2 regions of the Flavobacterium glycogeni genome follow, and region 2 is predicted to be linked to the other one. Evidence: riboswitches for the same ligand, from Rfam matches in the RefSeq annotation. Region 2 holds a riboswitch; the other holds the start of a gene.

Region 1 (3,429 bases), on a different contig from region 2:
TCCTCTCGATGATTGCTTCGGTTTTAGTTACCGGAGCTTTTCATGAAGATGGTTTTGCTGATGTTTGTGATGGTTTTGGAGGTGGCTGGACCAAAGAAAAAATATTGACAATTATGAAAGACAGCGCGATCGGTGCTTATGGAGCGATTGGTATAGTGCTGTTGTTTTTACTTAAATTTCAAGGCTTGACTCAATTAATTAATGGCTCAGATAATCCTAAATTTATAATTTATAATTCACAATTTATAATTCTAATGTTGCTTGTTTCAGCGCATTCCATCAGTCGATTAGCTGCTGTTTCTGTTGTTTTTACACATCAATATTCGCGGGAAGATGCTTCTAGCAAAAGCAAACCTATCGCACAAAGTTATTCATGGAGAGAAGTGGTTGGCGCCTTTTTTTTCGGATTGGTACCACTTGTCGTGTTGTCCTATTTTCAATGGCAAATGCTGTTGGTTTTAATCCCTGTTTTTCTGACTCGATTTTTTTTAGCGCGTTATTTTCAGAAATGGATTGATGGGTATACCGGGGATTGTTTGGGTGCGACCCAGCAGGTTTGCGAGGTAGTATTTTATATATCAGTTATTGCATTATGGAAGTTTATTTAGTACGCCACACAGAAACGGTTTGTGAAAAAGGAATTTGTTATGGACAATCGGATGTAGGTTTGTTGGAGTCTTATGATGCTGTTTTTCAGTCTATTCTGAGTCAATTACCTCAAGATGCAATGTTGTATTCCAGTCCTTTGGAACGCTGTGTGCTTTTGGCAAATTATATAAAAGACAATTCAGAAATCGTGGCCGTAAATCAAGATTTCCGTTTAATGGAAATGAATTTTGGCGATTGGGAAATGAAAAATTGGGATGTAATCCCACCGGATGATTTTACACCTTGGATGACTGATTTTGTAAATGTTCGCGTACCCAATGGAGAATCATTTACGGATTTACATGATCGAGTAATTGATTTTATGAATAGTGAACTTCAGGCAACCAGTTCAAAACCAGTAATCATTGTTGCGCATGCAGGAGTGATACGAAGTTTTTTATGTAAAATTTCGGATTTACCGCTTAAAGAAGCTTTTCAGAATAAAGTCGATTTTGGTTCGGTTATCCAAGTTTCAATTTAAAATTAACTAATTTAAAATATTGCAAATTAGCTGATTGCATTTTTTGTAAATTACAAAATTGCCTCATTTTTTTAAAAATTTGCAAAAATCATATTTTATAGATTACTTTTGCAACCGTATTGAGGTTGTGCATTTGCTTTTTGCAAAACACATTAAAAGGGAATTAGGTTCAAAACCTAAGCTGTTCCCGCAACTGTAAGCGTTTATCCCGATAGCTATCGGGACTTGTTGTTATCTACAAACCACTGTTCTAAAATTAGAATGGGAAGGTAAACAACAAGACGCAAGCCAGGAGACCTGCCTTTTACTTAATAAATATCAAACTTTCGGGAAAAAAAGTTTAGAAATTATGACTGTAAAAAAGCTAATTGTTTTCTGTTTTGTTTTAGTGTGCCAATTTATTTCGGCGCAAAACGATTCTATTACTAACTTGAAAGAAGTTATAGTTTCAGATGCTAATTTGTTGAAAAATAACAAATCACAGTCTATTTTGGTGCTTAATGATTCTGTCATTAATAAAAACCAATCTTCCCTTACCAATTTACTAAATTACAACAGCGTTATTTATTTTAAAGAATATGGTCGTGGCATGTTATCTACGGTTTCTTTTAGAGGAACAACAGCATCGCAAACAGCCGTTATTTGGAATGGAATCAATATCAATTCCCAACTCAATGGCAGCACCGATTTTAATACTATCAGTGCCGGAAATTTTAATTCCATCAGTGTGAAAGCAGGGGGAGGAAGCGTGAGTTATGGCAGTGGCGCTATAGGTGGAACAGTGCATTTAAACAATGATCTGGTTTTTAAGAATCAGTTTACTAATGACTTGCGAGTTGATTATGGTAGTTTTAATACTTTTGGAGCCAATTATAAAATAGCAGTCTCAAATGCAAAATGGAGTACCCAAATTGGATTTTTCCAAAATAGTTCAGATAATGATTATCTCTATTTAGACCAATACACATGGAAAGGAGAGCAGCGGAAAAACTTAAATGGAGAATATTCTGGAATGAATTTGTTTGCTAATCTTGGGTATAAAATTAATGCAAATAATATCCTTAAGTTTTATAGCCAAACTTCGAATACAGACAGGCATCTTTCATTGGTTTCCGAATCCGACTCAAAGACAAAATACATCAATAGTTTTAGTAGAAATCTATTAGAATATTCTGGTACGCATAAACAATGGGACACCAATTTTAAAACCGCTTATGTTTTTGAAAATTACCAGTATTTTGATAATATAGAAAAAAATAATTTCAGTTACGGGAGATCAGAATCTTTGATTACAAAATTAGATTTGGGGTATCAATTAATAAAGTCAATTAAGATTAATGGAATTGTAGATTACAACCAGACTAAAGGATATGGTACTAGTTTTGGCAGTAATGTGAGACAAATTGGTTCGGTTGCTTTGCAGGCAAGACAGCAGTTTAATGAGAAATGGCAAAACGAATTGGGTATTCGCAAAGAAATCAGTACGGATTATAAGAGTCCATTTTTATTTTCATTGGGTTCTTCTTATATCTTCAGCAAATTTTATAATCTAAAAATAAACCTTTCCAGAAATTTCCGAATTCCAACTTTTAATGATTTGTATTGGGAATCAGGAGGAAACCCAGATTTAAAACCCGAAAGTTCGTATCAAGCTGAGGTAGGAAATGTTTTTTCTTATAAAAAAATCTCTTTGACCCAAACTTTGTATTTTAATAAAATAAACGACTTGATTCGCTGGGTACCTGGTACGGGCAATGATTGGACCCCTCAAAATACTGACAGAGTTAATACTTACGGGACAGAAACTTTATTAGGATGGACAAATAATTTTGGAAAACATTATTGGAATGTAAATGGTACTTACGCCTATACGATTTCAAAAAATGTAGATACAGACAAACAGCTTTTTTTTGTGCCGTATCATAAATTAACAGGTTCGGTTGCTTATTCTTATCGAAAACTTTCGGCAAATTATCAATTTTTATACAATGGGTTTGTTTATACCAGATCCGATAATGATCCCAAAGAAACAATAGAAGCGTATCAGGTCTCTAATATTGGGATCGATTATGATTTTTCTCTTTTAAATTCCTCTAAACTGGGCTTCCAAGTTTTGAATTTATGGAATGAAAAATACCAAAGTCTAGAAGATAGACCCATGCCAGGCAGAAATTTTAATATATATATAATCCTTAAATTTTAATAGTTATGAAGTTCAATAAGTTATTTTTTGTTGCTCTAGTGAGCGTTTCGGTATTCGTTTCATGTACTAATGATAACGATGAAGTGATAGATTTGGG
Region 2 (3,429 bases):
AGCCGTATTTTTTATCGGCAATGTCTTTGGTTGGTTTTTTAGGCAAGCTTTCTTTTGGGTATTTCATAAAAGCACCAAGAGTCGCATACGAAATTCGAAGTCCGCCTTCAATTCCGGGACGACTTGCTGTTAACACTGAAAAACCATTGGCATTTCCTTCAAAATCAATTAAATCCTGCCATTCTTTTGCAGTAAGCTGGTCTTTATATTGCTGTCCTTTCCCAATCGAAAAATACTCTCCAATCGCTTTCTCGCCGGAATGTCCAAAAGGTGGATTCCCAATATCATGCGCCAAAGATGCCGCGGCAACAATAGCCCCAAAATCATTCATATGATACCCATGAACTTCTTTCAGATGCGGATATTTTTCGATAATTTTCTTACCAACCAATCGTCCTAAAGAACGTCCCACAACTGAAACTTCTAAACTGTGTGTCAATCTGGTGTGCACAAAATCAGTTTTCGACAATGGAATCACTTGTGTTTTATCCTGCAAACTTCTGAAAGCGGCCGAGAAGATAATACGGTCGTAATCAACTTCAAAACCCAAACGGGTATCGTCTTGTTCTACACGCAATCTTTTGCCTTTGTCGCCTTGTCGTCTTAGTGATAAAAGTTGTTCCCAGTTCATGATTTCTTTTTAAAATTTCTTTCCAAAGATAGCAGAAATAGACACATTATCAAGTGAAACAAAGTCAGGTATGACTTAATTTATATGAAAAACCTAAAGTATCGGCTCCTATTAATACAATATCCTAAAAATAACAAATTTATAAACCTATCGAAAAAAACTTTAAATGATTAGTGCTACTTTTGTACCGAATTTAAGTTCTTAATTTATTTCTTCATCAACCGATAAGGGTTTTACTTAACTGTAGATTAATAGGGAATCGTGTGTAAATCACGAACTGTCGCGCAACTGTAAGTAACACAAAAAGTTTTTATCTGAAATAAGATCCACTGTTAGTCTATGACGAATGGGAAGGATGATAAAAATGTTACAAGTCAGGAGACCTGCCTTTTATCGAATTGACAATGCTTTCGCGATTTGAAGCAATAGTCAGGTATGGTGCGTTCTGAACACAATAAGCGTAACTATTTATGCCTTGTTGTGCGGTTCTCTTTGGTAACGCATTTCCCCTTTCTACTATTTATTTCTAACGAGCATTTGAAATGCATCAAGAGCTTTTAACTGATTTATTCATCATTTAAAAAGCAAAAAAATGCTAACAAACAATCTTGGCTACCCGCGAATTGGTAGCAACAGAGAATTAAAAAAAGCCTGCGAATCGTACTGGGCAGGAAAAATTTCCGCAGACGAACTTTTGGCTACAGGCGCAACTATCCGCAAGCAAAACTGGCAGTTACAAGCCGAAACCGGAATCGATTTAATCCCTTCAAACGATTTTTCGTTTTACGATCAAGTACTGGATTTATCACTTACATTAGGAGTTATCCCAAAACGTTATCAAGAATTAGCCAAAACAAACTCCACTATCGATTTGTATTTTGCCATGGCTAGAGGTTCACAAAAAGAAGGACAAGATGTAGTTGCGATGGAAATGACAAAATGGTTTGACACCAATTACCATTACATCGTACCGGAATTTACCAAAGACCAAGAATTCAAATTATTCTCCGAAAAAATAATCGACGAATTCAAAGAAGCCAATGCTTTAGGAATCGTTACAAAGCCTGTACTTATAGGGCCTGTAACGTATTTACTTCTTGGAAAAGAAAAGGAAGAAGGTTTCCATAGAATTGATCTTATCGATAAGTTACTTCCGGTATATTTTGAAATACTTCAAAAACTGGAAAATGAAAATGTAGAATGGATTCAATTTGACGAACCATTTCTGGCTTTGAATCTAACGGATAAAGAAAGAAGTGCCATCACTTATACATATAACGAAATCAACAAACGTTTCCCTAAAATCAAATTAATTCTTGCTAATTATTTTGATTGTTTTGGAGAAAATCTTGACACCGTTCTTGCCTTACCCGTTCATACGTTGCATCTGGATTTGGTTCGTTGTCATTCGCAATTGGATGATATTTTGGAATCAGGACAATTATCAAGCAATGTGAGTCTTTCGCTAGGTGTTGTTGATGGAAGGAATATTTGGAAAAATGATTTCAAAAATTCATTGGCTATTATTATGAAAGCGACAGATGCACTCGGTGAAAACAGAATATTAATTGCGCCATCGTGTTCGCTGATTCACTCGCCATGTGATTTGGAATTAGAAACGAATAATGCAACGCTAACTCCAGAAATCAAACAATGGCTGGCTTTCGCCAAACAAAAAACAGAAGAAATAGTGCTGCTTAAGTATTTTGCTTCGAATGAAATAGATGTCAGTAATTCTATTCGTTTTCAAGAAAATACTGTTGCCAATGAAAACAGAAAAACATCAACTTTAATACATAATGATGCGGTAAAAAATCGTGTCGCCAGTATTACAACTGGTGATGACCAAAGAGAAAGTCCATTTTCAATTCGTAGAAAAAAGCAAATAGACGTATTAAATCTTCCATTATTCCCGACTACAACTATTGGTTCTTTCCCGCAAACAACGGAAGTACGAAGCTGGAGAGCCAAGTTCAAAAAAGGAGAATTAAGCCAACAACAATACGATGATTTACTTCAAAAGGAAACCGAAGAAACCATCCGCTTTCAAGAAGAAACCGGCATTGACGTTTTGGTTCACGGAGAATTTGAACGCAACGATATGGTGGAATACTTTGGCGAACAATTGGACGGATTTACGTTTACCAAAAATGGTTGGGTGCAAAGTTATGGCAGCCGTTGTGTGAAACCTCCCGTTATTTATGGCGACGTTTCCCGCCCAAATCCTATGACGGTAAAATGGTCAGCTTTTGCACAATCCCTTACTCCAAAATGGGTAAAAGGAATGTTAACCGGTCCCGTGACTATTTTGCAATGGTCGTTCGTGCGTAACGATCAACCGCGCTCAGAAACCTGCACTCAAATTGCATTAGCGATTAGAGATGAAGTAGTCGATTTAGAAAATGCAGGAATTAAGATTATTCAAATTGATGAACCAGCTATTCGAGAAGGATTGCCTTTGCGAAAAGAAGAATGGGCAACCTATTTGGATTGGGCGGTAAAAGCCTTTAGAATTTCGGCAAGTGGCGTAAAAGATGACACCCAGATTCATACGCACATGTGCTACAGCGAATTCAACGATATCATCCAAAATATTGCCGACATGGATGCCGATGTAATCACCATAGAATGTTCCCGTTCTCAAATGGAATTGTTAGATGCTTTCGCCGATTTCAATTATCCAAACGAAATAGGTCCAGGAGTCTATGACATTCACTCACCTCGTGTACCTTCAAGTACTGAAATGGTACGATTATTAGAAAAAGCTTCGGCAGTGATTCCTGTAGATCAACTTTGGG

The links. Region 2 has a riboswitch for cobalamin ahead of metE (5-methyltetrahydropteroyltriglutamate--homocysteine S-methyltransferase). Riboswitches for the same ligand answer to the same signal wherever they lie in the genome.
Region 1: linked by a shared signal. The riboswitch ahead of ACNQGX_RS15490 (TonB-dependent receptor plug domain-containing protein) and the one ahead of metE (5-methyltetrahydropteroyltriglutamate--homocysteine S-methyltransferase) in region 2 are both predicted to bind cobalamin.

What each region holds. Positions count from the first base shown of each region.
Region 1 covers NZ_JBLVPV010000024.1:36,859-40,287, forward strand. The annotation lists gene ACNQGX_RS15480 (adenosylcobinamide-GDP ribazoletransferase) at 1-608, shown strand, start outside; gene cobC (alpha-ribazole phosphatase) at 593-1,129, shown strand; cobalamin riboswitch at 1,235-1,448, shown strand; gene ACNQGX_RS15490 (TonB-dependent receptor plug domain-containing protein) at 1,479-3,332, shown strand; gene ACNQGX_RS15495 (YncE family protein) at 3,338-3,429, shown strand, end outside.
Region 2 covers NZ_JBLVPV010000003.1:168,905-172,333, forward strand. The annotation lists gene ACNQGX_RS03675 (deoxyguanosinetriphosphate triphosphohydrolase) at 1-631, opposite strand, end outside; cobalamin riboswitch at 843-1,036, shown strand; gene metE (5-methyltetrahydropteroyltriglutamate--homocysteine S-methyltransferase) at 1,224-3,429, shown strand, end outside.